DNA from 3 places in the Paenibacillus sp. FSL L8-0494 genome. Region 3 is predicted to be linked to each of the others. Evidence: riboswitches for the same ligand, from Rfam matches in the RefSeq annotation. Region 3 holds a riboswitch; each other region holds the start of a gene.
The links. A riboswitch is a leader RNA that binds a small molecule or an ion and turns the genes downstream of it on or off. The one in region 3 is predicted to bind cobalamin.
Positions count from the first base shown of each region.

Region 1 (4,261 bases), 3.9 Mb from region 3:
TCATTAAATTCGCTATAGCACATATGCGTATGAATTTGTGTCGTAGCCTTCACATGGTTCGTGGCAACACGGAACGACTTCACTGCCCAGTTCAGGTAATGCTCACGGTCTTCTGCCTTTAGCGGAAGTCCTTCACGAATAGCCGGCTCATCCACTTGAATCATTTCGATGCCTGCATCTTCCAACGCTTTTACTTCATGGCGAAGGGCAAGAGCAATTTGATTGGCTACCTCTTCCCGGCTGAGATCATCACGTACAAATGACCAATTGAGGATAGTAACAGGGCCCGTCAACATTCCTTTAACCGGAAGCTTCGTCAACGATTGTGCATAGACGCTTTCTTTAACAGTCATAGGCTGTATAAATGCAATATCCGCGTAGATCACCGGCGGCTTAACGCAACGGGAACCGTAGGATTGAACCCAGCCATTACTAGTAAACAAGTATCCATCCAGCTTTTCTCCGAAAAACTCCACCATATCTGTACGCTCGAACTCGCCGTGGACCAGAACATCCAGACCTAGCTTTTCTTGGAAGGTAATTGCATCCGCGATCTGCTCACGAACAAATCCATCATAACGCTCCTGATTCCAGACCCCTTTACGCCATTTCAATCTCGCCTGGCGCACTTCGACTGTCTGCGGAAAGCTACCAATTGTAGTGGTTGGCAGAAGTGGAAGCTGCCATTTCTCTTGCTGCACCTTTAAGCGCTCAGCAAAAGGCAGACTGCGTTGGTCTGGTAGAGCTGCAAGTGCAAGCACTTGCTCCGCCACATCCTTACGGCCACGCTCAGGTAGTGCGCGGAACGCTGCAATAGCTTCACGACTAGCGGCCAGCGCTGCTTGAGAAGCTTCTCCTTTATCTGCGATGGCTGCTCCGAGCAGACTAAGCTCTTTAAGCTTCTCATCGGCAAAGGCTAACGCATTCTTAACTGTCGCCTTCAGCTTCACTTCACCTTGAACGGTGACTGGGACATGCAGCAGACTGCAAGAAGGCTGAAGAATAAGACGATCAAGCGGTACATGAATGCTGAGCTTTTCTACCAGTTGCAGCTTGGCGTCTAAATCGGAACGCCAAATGTTCCGTCCATCAATAATTCCGGCACCCAGCCATTTGTCCTTCGGCCAGCCAAGACGTTCGATGGAAGCCAGATTCGTTCCACCATCGTGCACAAAGTCAAGACCCAAGCCTTGAACAGGCAGCTCTAGCAGTGCCTCCAGCGGCTCAGCAGCTTCAAAATACGTCTGTAAAATAATATTCAAGCCCGGCACGGAGCCGGCAATGTCTGTGTATATCGAGTTAAGCAGTGTTAATTCTTCTTTACTTATGCCTGTAACAATCGCTGGCTCATCGATTTGTACCCAGCTTACCCCTTCTTGCTTCAGTTCCTGTAGCAGTTGAACATAGACTGGAACAAAACGTGCAGCAATCTTGGCGATATCTGCCGCTGCGTAACCTTTGGACAGCTTAAGGAAGGTATACAGACCTAAAAGTACCGGTTTACCTTCAATCCCTGCCTGCGATTTAGCAAAACGATAAGCCGCTAGAGGTTTGTTTTCAGTCAGGCGTGGTGTTTGTGTGCCGATCTCTGGAACGATATAGTGATAGTTCGTATTGAACCATTTGGTCATCTCGCAGGCAGTAGCCTCAGCATTACCACGGGCCATTGCAAAATAAAGATCAAGCCCGATGTCGCCGCCATCATACGCATACCGTGGAGGTACGATTCCAAACATAACAGCCGCATCCAACACATGATCATAAAATGTAAAATCATTTACCGGAATAAGCTCAATTCCTGCTTCTTGCTGGGTCTTCAAATGCTGCAGCTGGATTGCTGCCATTTCGGAGCGGAATTGCTCCTCATTTATTTTCCCCTGCCAGAATGCCTCCAGTGCCTTTTTCCATTCGCGGTTCTTTCCGATTCTCGGATATCCAAGATTGCTTACTTTTACCTTATTCGTCATTTCGATACACTCCCTCTTCAATCTCTTATTTCAAACTCCAAAACTACTTGCTTTCCTATAAAAAAGAGCGCCCTTCCCTAAAAAAGTCAAAGGGAAAGACGCCCATGATATACCCATGGTACGTCTAACACCTCCCTATCTTCCGTAGGTGAAGCAGTGCTGTTGAAACAGGCAGGTCTCCTGGCTAGCGGCGTCAACATCTTGAGCAGTCTTCCCAGCAGTAGTAAATTGCCAGTGACCTCTGTTGCTCGAGATTCTTCCGTTACAGTGGCGGGACCGCATCGGCTTCGAACCGAATTTCCCTATTAAGCCTACCGAATTACTATTTTCCGGTCAGCACCTGTCTCCGATATCATTCATCATTTGAGTGTCTTAATCTGATGTCATCATACGTGAAAGCCCCAGCAATCTGCAATAGATTACTGGGGCTTCTGTTATATCGATTCCTTATAACGGACTTAGAAAAATACGAAATATACTACAGCAGCAAGAATTATACGGTATATAGCAAACGGTAAGAGCTTGATACGATTGATCAGTTTTAAGAAGAAACGCATCGATAACAGCGCAAATAGGAAGGCACTAATAAAGCCTGCAATAAAAAACGGCAGCGCGTCCATGGTGAAATATTGCCAGTTCTTCATCAGTGACAACAGACTGGCACCTGCCATGATGGGTACTGCCATAATAAACGTAAAATCAGCAGCGGCACGATGGCTCATCCCGAGGATTACGCCACCAGAAATCGTCGAGCCCGAGCGTGAAAATCCAGGCCATAACGAAAAACACTGTACAAGACCTACACCAAGTGCCTGTTTGTATGTAATCTGATCTACACTCTCAGTTCTGATCTTCTTCGGCCCAAACAGATCCGCAATAATCATTAATATAGCCCCGATCACTAGACCAATTAACACCGTTGAGGTAGAGAATAAATGCTCATCAATATAATCATTAAACAGAACACCTAACACACCTGCAGGCACTAACCCTACCAGAACCTGTGTCAGCTTGAGGTGCCCCCCCTGCTCTAACTGCGGTAGCTTCTCTGTTACAGGGTCCAACTGCTTACGGCTGAAACGCCTTAAGCCCAACAGATCAATGAATCGATTTCTAAAAATCACAACAACCGCTAATATAGAACCCAGTTGAATAACTATTTTGAAGGTATTTGCCGTATATTGTCCAAATAACTCCTGTGATTTCAGCCACATATCATCAACAATAATCATATGACCCGTGGAGGATACTGGAGCAAATTCGGTTAAACCTTCAACAAGCCCCAAAATAATGGCTTTAATAATCGTTAATAGCTCCATGTGTTTCCCTCCTTTTCAATAGTCATTTCTATTATCAGTCCACTACCCGCTTAGCCCTCAGTGTTCATTCTCCGGCTGCGTTTGCGGAAGTACAGAAACCCAAGAATAACTAATCCACCAGCAATTAGTACATAGACTACATTGGAGTACACGTCCATGTACATAGCAATGTCTTCCCAGGATTCTCCTAAAGCCGCGCCAATAAGCACAAGCAGCAAATTCCATCCCAATGTGCCAATCGTTGTGAAGATCATAAATACTCCAAATTTCATGCCCGACATTCCCGCCGGAATCGAAATCAGACTGCGGACCAGCGGAACCATCCGACAAAACAATACAGTCCAGTAGCCATATTTATCAAACCAGGCGTCAGCCTTGTGGATATCTTTTTTAGTGACGCGAATTAGGCCCCCCCAGCGTTCAACCAGTTTCTCTAACCGGCTCACATCCAATAATCGGCCAATATAATAGAGAATTACTGCACCCAGTAGTGATCCAGCCGTGGCAGCAATGATTACACCAGGGATCGTTAAGCTCGTCGTAGTGGTCATAAATCCTCCAAAGGGCAGGATCACTTCTGAAGGAATTGGTGGAAATATATTTTCAAAGGCCAGCATCAGAAAAATACCGAAGTAACCAAACTGCTCCATAAAATCTGTAATCCATGCTTGCATCTTGTTACCCCCATTTCTCATATCAAGTTCTTCTTCAGGTTGCGTAAATAGCGGCTGCGAATAAAAAAGAAGTATAGTCCTTGAGCAGCCAAATATCCGAGTAACACCGCGCCTGTCTCCGTTGCGATAGATAAGTAGAACAACCGTTGAAGCGCAATAAAGGCAAACACACTGTGTAAAATAGCTATTCCGACCGGCACAAAAAACAACAAAGACAGCTGAATCGTAACTATTCGATTGAGTTCTTTATCCGTAAGCCCCATCTTGGACAAAGTGGAATATTGATTGCGATCATGATCAA
Region 1 covers NZ_JBBOPQ010000001.1:4,993,336-4,997,596, forward strand. The annotation lists gene metE (5-methyltetrahydropteroyltriglutamate--homocysteine S-methyltransferase) at 1-1,967, opposite strand, end outside; cobalamin riboswitch at 2,121-2,326, opposite strand; gene NYE35_RS22685 (undecaprenyl-diphosphate phosphatase) at 2,426-3,286, opposite strand; gene NYE35_RS22690 (DedA family protein) at 3,337-3,960, opposite strand; gene NYE35_RS22695 (FtsX-like permease family protein) at 3,978-4,261, opposite strand, start outside.
Region 1: it holds a riboswitch for cobalamin, as region 3 does, so the genes downstream of both, metE (5-methyltetrahydropteroyltriglutamate--homocysteine S-methyltransferase) here and NYE35_RS04825 (DUF4430 domain-containing protein) in region 3, are expected to answer to the same signal.

Region 2 (4,261 bases), 500 kb from region 3:
TCTAAGGTGAAGACTTCTCCATATTTAAAGTTCCATGTCTCGGGATTAAAACATCCCGGGCAACGATGGCGGCAGCCGCTGAGAAAGAGGACGGCCCGCATGCCCTCTCCCTCGTTAATCGACTCCGGATAGTAACCGCAAATATTCATAGATGCTTAACGCGATCCCGTACTTCAGCTTGTTTGGCGGCATTAAAGCGGGTCTGATAGTCGCCGGTTAAATAACCTGTAACTCTGCGCAAACGGCGGATGTGCACGTCATTCTCATGTGCGTTGCAGGAAGGACAGTTTGTCCCAATTACGCCTTCGTATCCACAGCTGGAGCAGCGGTCAATCGGATGGTTAATGCTGAAATAGCTGACCTGTTGTTCGAGCGCATATTTAATGATTTTGATAAAAGCCGATGGGTTGTTGCGGGCATTGCCGTTTAATTCGACATAAGAAATAGCCCCGGCATTGCAATATTCATGGAAAGGAGCTTCCAAGCTGATCTTCTGAGCAGCACCCAGATCGAAGTATACAGGGATGTGAAAAGAGTTCGTATAATATTCACGGTCGGTTACGCCCGGAATGGAACCCAGTACCTTGCGGTCAACTTTTGTGAATTTACCGGACAAACCTTCTGCTGGAGTTGCGAACAGAGTGATGTTGAGATCCAGTTCCTCACTTTTCCGATCGCAATAGTCCCGCATATGACGCACAATAGCCAGCGCCTTGGCATGAACTTCCATATCCTCGCCATGGTGTTTGCCGTACATAGCTTTCATACATTCCGCCATACCGATGAAGCCAAGAGACAGACTGCCATGCTTTAGCAGATCGCCTACAGTGTCATCAGGTGCAAGATGCTCGCCGCCTTCCCAGACGCCTTCTCGCATCATGAAATCGGAAGCTTTAGCTTTTTGTGCGGTTTGAATGTGGAACCGATGAAGAAGTCCTTCCAGCGCAATATCCATATAATGATTTAGATCTTCATAGAAGCCAGCTTCGTCTGCGATGGTACGTCTGCCTGTTACTGTGCCGTGTGCCAGACCTAGCCGAACCAGATTCAGTGTATTAAAGGAAAGGTTGCCCTTTCCAGAGCAATGATTACGACCAAAACGGTCACCGAGCACTCGGGTTCGGCAGCCCATTGTAGCGAACTCCGTATCAGGATCACTTGGATCATAATACTGCAAGTTGAGCGGAGCGTCCAGATTAGCGAAGTTTGGATATAGTCTGCGCGCAGAACATTCAGCCGCTTTTAGGAACAGTTCATAGTTAGGATCGCCTTGTTGTTGATTGATTCCTTGCTTGCATTTGAAGATTTGAATCGGGAACACTGGTGTTTCTCCGCTGCCAAGTCCGTTCATAGTTGCGGTTAGCAGAGAACTGATCACAAGCTGACCTTCTGGTGAAGTACAAGTACCGTAGTTGATGCTGGTAAACGGTATTTGTCCACCGGATCGGCTGGACATGGTATTCAGATTATGTACCATACTTTCAGCCGCTTGCAGGGTTTCGATTTCGGTTTCCTTTAGTGCAAAACGGAACGCTCTTGGATATAACTCCGCCAGATCGGTCCGGCTCATCGTAATCTCGCCCAAAGATTCATCAGCTTGTCCTTCTTCAAAATAATCCAGACCCTTGCGGAACAGCTTGGCGAAGGATTTGGTTACATAAGGTGCCAGATCATAGTCGAGTTTATTGGCGGATACACCACCATATTGAGCATTTTGCTGGGATTGGAAAATAATCGCTACCAGAGACATAGCAGTCATTATTGAGTTCGGAGGACGAACGCTGCCGTTGCCGGTATTGAAACCTTCACGGAGAAGTTTATCAAACGGGATAAAAATACAGTTCGTCGTTCCAATCGCGTATTGATCCAGATCATGCACATAGACGACATTGTCATCAATAGCCTGCACTAGCTGCGGCGGCATCGTAAAATTGCGGGCGTACCATTTTGAATATTCACTGCCGAACTTGCTCATTTTACCGGAGAAACTCTCTCCATTCAAATTGGCATTCTCGCGCAATAGGTCCATATCCCGACTGTCGATAATATCCCGGCCTAAATCAATGAGCTCTTCTAAAAGAACTTCCCGTGCATTTTCTACTCCATTAAATTGTCTCTCCAACAACGTCATTGTACAGCTCTCCTCTCAGTATAAAAGAAAAACATCTATCATCAAATCCATATATCCATAGGAAGTTGGACTGCCATAAGCAGTCGTATATTTGTTCTGATTACATAAAAAAAGCATCCCCTACCCGAGGATGGCAGAAAATGCCCGATGCGTTATGTAAATATCCACACGGATATTTGCAGAGGTCTCTACGTAGATGACCGCATGCGGACACCATCCCTGTTCCTCGCAGGCATCAATAGTTGGTGTCGTCGAAACAGGTAGGTCTCCTGGCTTCCGTGGGATCTCTCGGCGCCTTCCCAAGGGTGTTCCTAACCCTCAGTGGCATCTGCCGGGAGATGTGGATTCTCAAGCTTCCCAGAAGCTTAAGAAGGCCATCCGGTTACAGTGGCGGGACCGCAGCGGATTCTCACCGCGCTTCCCTATTAAGCTCTAAATCCGGTTAAGGATCAAAGCGCCTGTCTCCACTATATTTTGTTGTCGTTAGATAAAAATAACCCAAGATGTTGTGTTTGTAAACAGTTTTTTAGAAAACCCGCGCGGGGAGCGGGTTCTTTAAAAGTACTCCACAAATGATCCACAGGCTGTCCATAAGTAATCCACAATTGATCCACAGGGAGATGCGAAATGATTCATAAATTGTCCGAAAAGATGCCACAAAGAGTCCATAAATATAGTGCAGATGACCCTAGAATTTGCGCATGAGAAAATACTCTTAGCCCAAAGTCATATTTTGGAGTAATCAGAAGAAATAGAAGAGATAAGGGAGGATAATCTTGCTTAGTTTGTGACAGAGCGGTGGAATTGTTACAATGGAAGAAGATAGGTACTATAAAATTTCGAGGAGGTATTCTCATGCCTATTGCTGAAGTTACAGTTATTCCAATTGGAACAGGCAGTACCAGTCTTAGCAGCTATGTTGCGGATATGCAGCGGGTGCTGAAGACAGTAGAAGGGATTACATATGAACTTACGTCCATGGGGACGATCATCGAAGGGCCTCTGCAACGCATTTTTGCCGCGGTAGAAGCTTTGCATGAGTCTCCTTTTGCCGCAGGTGCAGAACGTGTCTCTACCTCACTTAAAATAGACGACCGCCGCGATAAACCCTCCACTAGCCGTGGAAAGTTAGAGTCTGTGGAGCGTAAGCTACAGGTAGATTAGCAGTTTAGGAGGGCGGAAAACAGGGAGAAATAGGCTTGCGTTTCTGGCTGAAAGTTGTATAATATTTTTTGTTTGACAGAAAAATCAGCCTTAAGCTGGTGTAGCTCAGGGGTAGAGCAACGCACTCGTAATGCGTAGGCCGGGGGTTCAATTCCCTTCACCAGCATCCCAAAAAACCATATGTGGCGCGGATTTCCGAGGGTTCGGGACCGCGTCATTTTTCATTGAATCCCCTGACTTCTACCATTCTTCTAAAAGATAAGACATGGCGAAATCGCTAATGAAAACGGTATGACTAGTGGTCACTGTCGAGCAGATGGAAGGTGTGTCGCAAGCTGACAGCAGTCAGAATGAAGGATGGTGGAGGAGGAGCAGCATAAGCTGCTTTTCTCTTGCGGGGGCAGATTGGTTAGATGGTAATTACTATAAAAATAAAAAAAGACACCACAAGGTGTCTTAGTACAGATACTTTTCGCTCGAATTTCACGAGCTCGTCAGTGAACTGAGTTCATAAGCAAGACTGGCTACGGCTAACAGATGAAGAGATAAAGTAATATCAATGTTAAAATGTGCGGTAATATTAATTTTCATAGATAACCACGCTCCTAAAGTATAAATACACATAAAGAAAACTTTATAAAGCGCTTGGCCTGCCATCATCAGTGCCAGGTAGCCATCCTGTACAGACGCCTTAGCGTTTCGACAGTAACATTATACTTAATGTTTTGTGTTTTGCAAACCAAAGCCCCCTTAAGACTGAAATAATGAGCAATGTGACAATTATGTCATTCTGAATTGAATATTGTTAGGTTAATCGATGGGGAAGTTTACGTGTCTCCCTTATACTGGAAATTAAATGATTTTATTTCCGAAAGGGGACAATCCACTGATGACTGACGTAATTAAAGCAATAATACTTGGCATAATAGAGGGCTTAACTGAATTTTTACCAGTATCATCTACTGG
Region 2 covers NZ_JBBOPQ010000001.1:588,213-592,473, forward strand. The annotation lists gene nrdG (anaerobic ribonucleoside-triphosphate reductase activating protein) at 1-149, opposite strand, end outside; gene NYE35_RS02720 (anaerobic ribonucleoside triphosphate reductase) at 146-2,131, opposite strand; cobalamin riboswitch at 2,374-2,608, opposite strand; gene NYE35_RS02725 (MTH1187 family thiamine-binding protein) at 2,987-3,295, shown strand; tRNA gene NYE35_RS02730 (tRNA-Thr) at 3,390-3,461, shown strand; gene NYE35_RS02735 (undecaprenyl-diphosphate phosphatase) at 4,185-4,261, shown strand, end outside.
Region 2: it holds a riboswitch for cobalamin, as region 3 does, so the genes downstream of both, NYE35_RS02720 (anaerobic ribonucleoside triphosphate reductase) here and NYE35_RS04825 (DUF4430 domain-containing protein) in region 3, are expected to answer to the same signal.

Region 3 (4,261 bases):
GCTGGTGAGGTAACCGGATCAGAAGTGAAGCTGTCCTGATTCCACACCCACTTTTTCTGGGAAACCTTTACGGTAAAAACTTCATCAGCTTTTGGCTGCGTTGGGGAAAGCGCCACAGAATCTATAACCTGTGTATTTTCACCTGCATAATAGACAAGCACACGATCGGATTCCTGTAGTTCGAACGCATCCATACCCACACTTGGATATATCCACTCCCCGCCGCGTGATACTACGAAGCTCCACCATCCGTCGTAAGTACCTTGCGAAACTCCATGGATACCTGATACAAAGTTGCCATAAGACGATTTGGTGATATCTACTTTAAAATCATCGGTAGACCCTAGTTGCTGCAACGCTTCAAGAGCATTGGAGGCTTTTAAAGTCCCTTCACTAATCAATCCTTCCGGGCCTTCAACGGTAAGAGAAGCTGTTACATTCTTAGAAATTACCTTTATAGCTTTTGTATATTTAGCAATCGTTGGGGCTTTGCCTTCACGGTAGCCAGTTACAGTCAGTGTATAGTCACCTGCGGGCACATTTCCTGAGAATACGGCCTCACCTTTAGCATTCGTCGTTACCGTCTGAGCTCCAATTTGGACCTGAACACCCGCAGCTTTTGCAGTTACAGGAGAGGAAGTGTTCGTAGCAGCGTCCCATTTCCACGTCTTACTAGTTACAATGACGTTAAAAGAATCGCCCTCTTTAAGATTTGCTTTGGAAAGCGTAACGGAATCCACAAGCTTAGTGTCATCTCCGGCATAATAAACCAGTACCTGATCTGAATCTTTAAGTACAAAATCACTCATGCCTACATCGGGATTAATCCATTTTCCGTCACGTGATACAACATACATCCATCCGTCATAACCACCAAAGCTTCCAGCAGCAATACTTCCGATGCCAGTCACATAACTGCCCGAAGGATTCGTGATCGGCAAGTTCGTTTGAAGCGCCAGCTTCTCTAACGCTCCAAGTGCGTTGCCAGCATAGGCGTACCCTTGTGCCAACGTGGCCCGTGGTCCCTCAATCGTTACAGGAGCGTAGATGAGTGAGCTCTGAATGGAGGATTTGGAAAAATCGTATAGCTTACTGTTGCTTCCTTTATACAGCAAATTATAGGCAACCAGCGCCTGAAGCCCTTGCTCTGTCGCCAGAACATTACTGCTTCCACCACGGCTATGGGTGAAGCTACCATCAGCTAGACGATAGCTAAGCAGGTTCTCCATTAGATCCACATTGTTTTTGGTGTATTCTAATCCACTAGGATCAACTCCGAAGGATGTGAGTCCAAGGATTGCTTGTGCGCTACTTTCAACACTGTCACCGTAACCCCCATGGGTATCTTGAGCTGCGGATAACCAGGATACGGCTTGTAGCCCTGCTAAGTAGGCTTCGGGATTATTTTTATGTGCCGCCAGAGCCGTCAAGGTTATCGCTGTCATATCAGGCTCACTTGTGCCTGAGGTTAGTGCAAAGCCCCCATCCGGATTTTGTTTGGAGAGAATCTCCGTAAGAAGCTTATCCACCGTCCATTTCGCGTCACTTGGAATATTATATTTACCAGAATCCAGCGCAAGTAAAGCATATACCGGATTATTAAGCGTCTGTTCACCGAGCTTCCTATTATTATAAATTTTCTCAATCAGATTATAGCCGGGAGTTGATCCATTACCAGCAAAGCTAGTAGGATCTGCACCAATCGCTCTCACTGCGAGCACGATTCGAGCATAATCGGTGACATTGGCAAAATTCCCAGCTGCCTCTTTTACTTTTTTCTCAAGCTCTGAATGGTAACTAGCTGGCAGCTTGTACCCTGCTTGCGCTAATCCAATGGCTTGCCAATCAGATTGCACGCCACCTTTCAAGAGATATTCTGCAGCCGCATAAGTCGCATCCGCAACATTAATCCGTTCCGCAACAGTTGCTTCCAGACCAGAGCCAGCGCTCGCTTCTGCAAATATTTGTCCTGCCGGAACAAGAGATGTTCCTAGAATTGAAATGACCACGAATAAGGCCAGCCCAAGTGCTACAAACTTGGAAGACATGATTTTCTTCATTGTTTAACCTCTTTCTGAATAAGAATGGGTACTGCTGGGAATAAGACGCATAACATAAAGACCGCCCCTTTGGAGGGCGGTCAGGGAAGATTACAAATCGAGGCTGCGGCGCTTGCTTCCTGCCGATAGTCCATCTGTATATGTTCCACATTCTTACCCCACGAAGAATAGAAACGCTCACAAAAAAGGCAGGTCTCCTGGCTAATGCTTCATCGCTGTTCTTCACCTTCCCACCCTACCTTCAGGGCAGTGGCTTATAGAAGAAACGCTCCGCACATACAGTGGCGGGACCGCGCCGGACTCTTGCACCGGACTTCCCTTTTAAGCAGACGACTAGATTGATAGAGTCTGCACCTTTTCCAGTATGTAGTATCTTATTTTGACATCCATAATCATATCTATTAATACATAGCATGTCTATAGAAAAGCTTAGTAAGGGCAGCAAAAAAATGAACAGCAATACGCCACCTGCCGGTAGGTATTGCTGTTCAGAAAGCTTGTTATTCGGCTGTTCCTTCCGGACTTGCAGTTGGGGAAGGTTCAGCACTTGAATCAGAAGCTGGTGGAATATTAGGGTCGGGATCTACGATCAATGTAAATCTTCCGGCTTTAATCATACTTTTCTCTAGAATTGTCGCTCCAGGCTCCAATGTAACCTCAACCTGATATGATGGTTGTTCACCTTCAGTCACAGCTGTTGCGGAAGGCAACCCAGTGCTGTCCTCAGTATCAGAGGAAGGCGTAGGAGACGGAGAAGCATCAGCTACTGCGTTAGTAGCATCTGCACCTTCTGCTGTTCCTCCAGTAGTGCCAGCGGCATCTGAATCGTCAGCGGCGTTTCCCTCATCCGTCCCATCCGTTGACGGCACTGGACAAGTGCCATTCGTAGCAGCGACCTTAAAGCTTTTATCTATCTCTGTAGACGAAGACATTGAACTAATCTCAGTCGGTTGAAACTGCACACAGTCATCTGCACTTGCGAAGGTGAACACCAATATGCTGCTCCCCTTATCTCCTTCGTCGCTCTGATCCTTCAAGTATACTGAAGCCGGAGGCAGCACATTGCCTGCACTCTGAACAGGGGTCGGCTCAGGGCTTGTCCCCGGCAGAGCCGTCTTCGTATCATCCGGACGCAGCATACTGAATACGATAATTGCAATAATCACCAGAATACCCGTAATGGAGCCGGAGATTAAGAGTCGAAATCGGCTGCGGCTGATCCAGCGCGCCAGCGGGGAAGCCAGTTGGGAGCGGGCTTCATTGTACACATTTTGCAGAGCAGGCCGAGCTGCCGCGACATAGTTCTTTCGGAATTCCCGATTCTTGAACGCTTCACGATCACTGCTCAGGAAATACTTCAGAATCGCTTTGCGGTAACCCGGTTGCAGCTTTTTATTCGAAACCGTAAATAAAGGATTGCCTTGCGACCAAGCAAAAAACCGATAGATGATTTCTTTGTCGGAACCGGCTTTACGCTTTAGCAGCTCCAGAAGCGCATCGTAATCCAGCGGACCCCCTTCACGCTGAGTTGTATAGTAGAAGGCTAGCGGAAGCCGTTCAAAGGGTTCCAGAACACGCGCCTCTTTTAGCAAACGACGACCCAGTAGCTGCACATCGTCTAGTTCCTGCGGAGACAATCCTGTAAAAATCTCTTCATTCGGCTTCTCTTCACCAAACCAGCGGTATGCTGCACGCAGCGCATTCTCTTTCTGCTTGCTAATCCTATCCAGTGGCGGCTGCCAATCGACAACATTACCATACCGTAAAAAAACTACCTCCAGAAGCTCCTCCTGCGTCATATCGGAAAGCGATAAGCGGTTCAGTAAGAATCTATCTGCTGAAGCAGCAAGATCCTGCATTAGGGAGAGTGCCTTAGGAGCAACTCCTGTTCCTTTGCGGCGATCTTTTTCTGCCTTATCTACAATTTCATGAATTTCCGCTACAGAAGCCACCGGATCATGTTCCAGCTGGAGCTTTTCAAGCAAATAATCCTTCACAGCATTTTGAGCAAAAGACTGCTCTAACGCCACTGGCAGGAACCGCCCCCAATGGAGTACAAAGCTCAGTATATCCGCAGATCTGGACGCCGCAGCTAGTCTTGATTCCATATAAGGCTCAAGTAGCTGCTTACGGAAATATGTTTCAGACATCACGCGCTGGAAGTAGGCTCCACTTAACTCATCATTACTCTCAATGATCCC
Region 3 covers NZ_JBBOPQ010000001.1:1,086,284-1,090,544, reverse strand. The annotation lists gene NYE35_RS04825 (DUF4430 domain-containing protein) at 1-2,060, opposite strand, end outside; cobalamin riboswitch at 2,231-2,433, opposite strand; gene NYE35_RS04820 (GAP1-N2 domain-containing protein) at 2,561-4,261, opposite strand, start outside.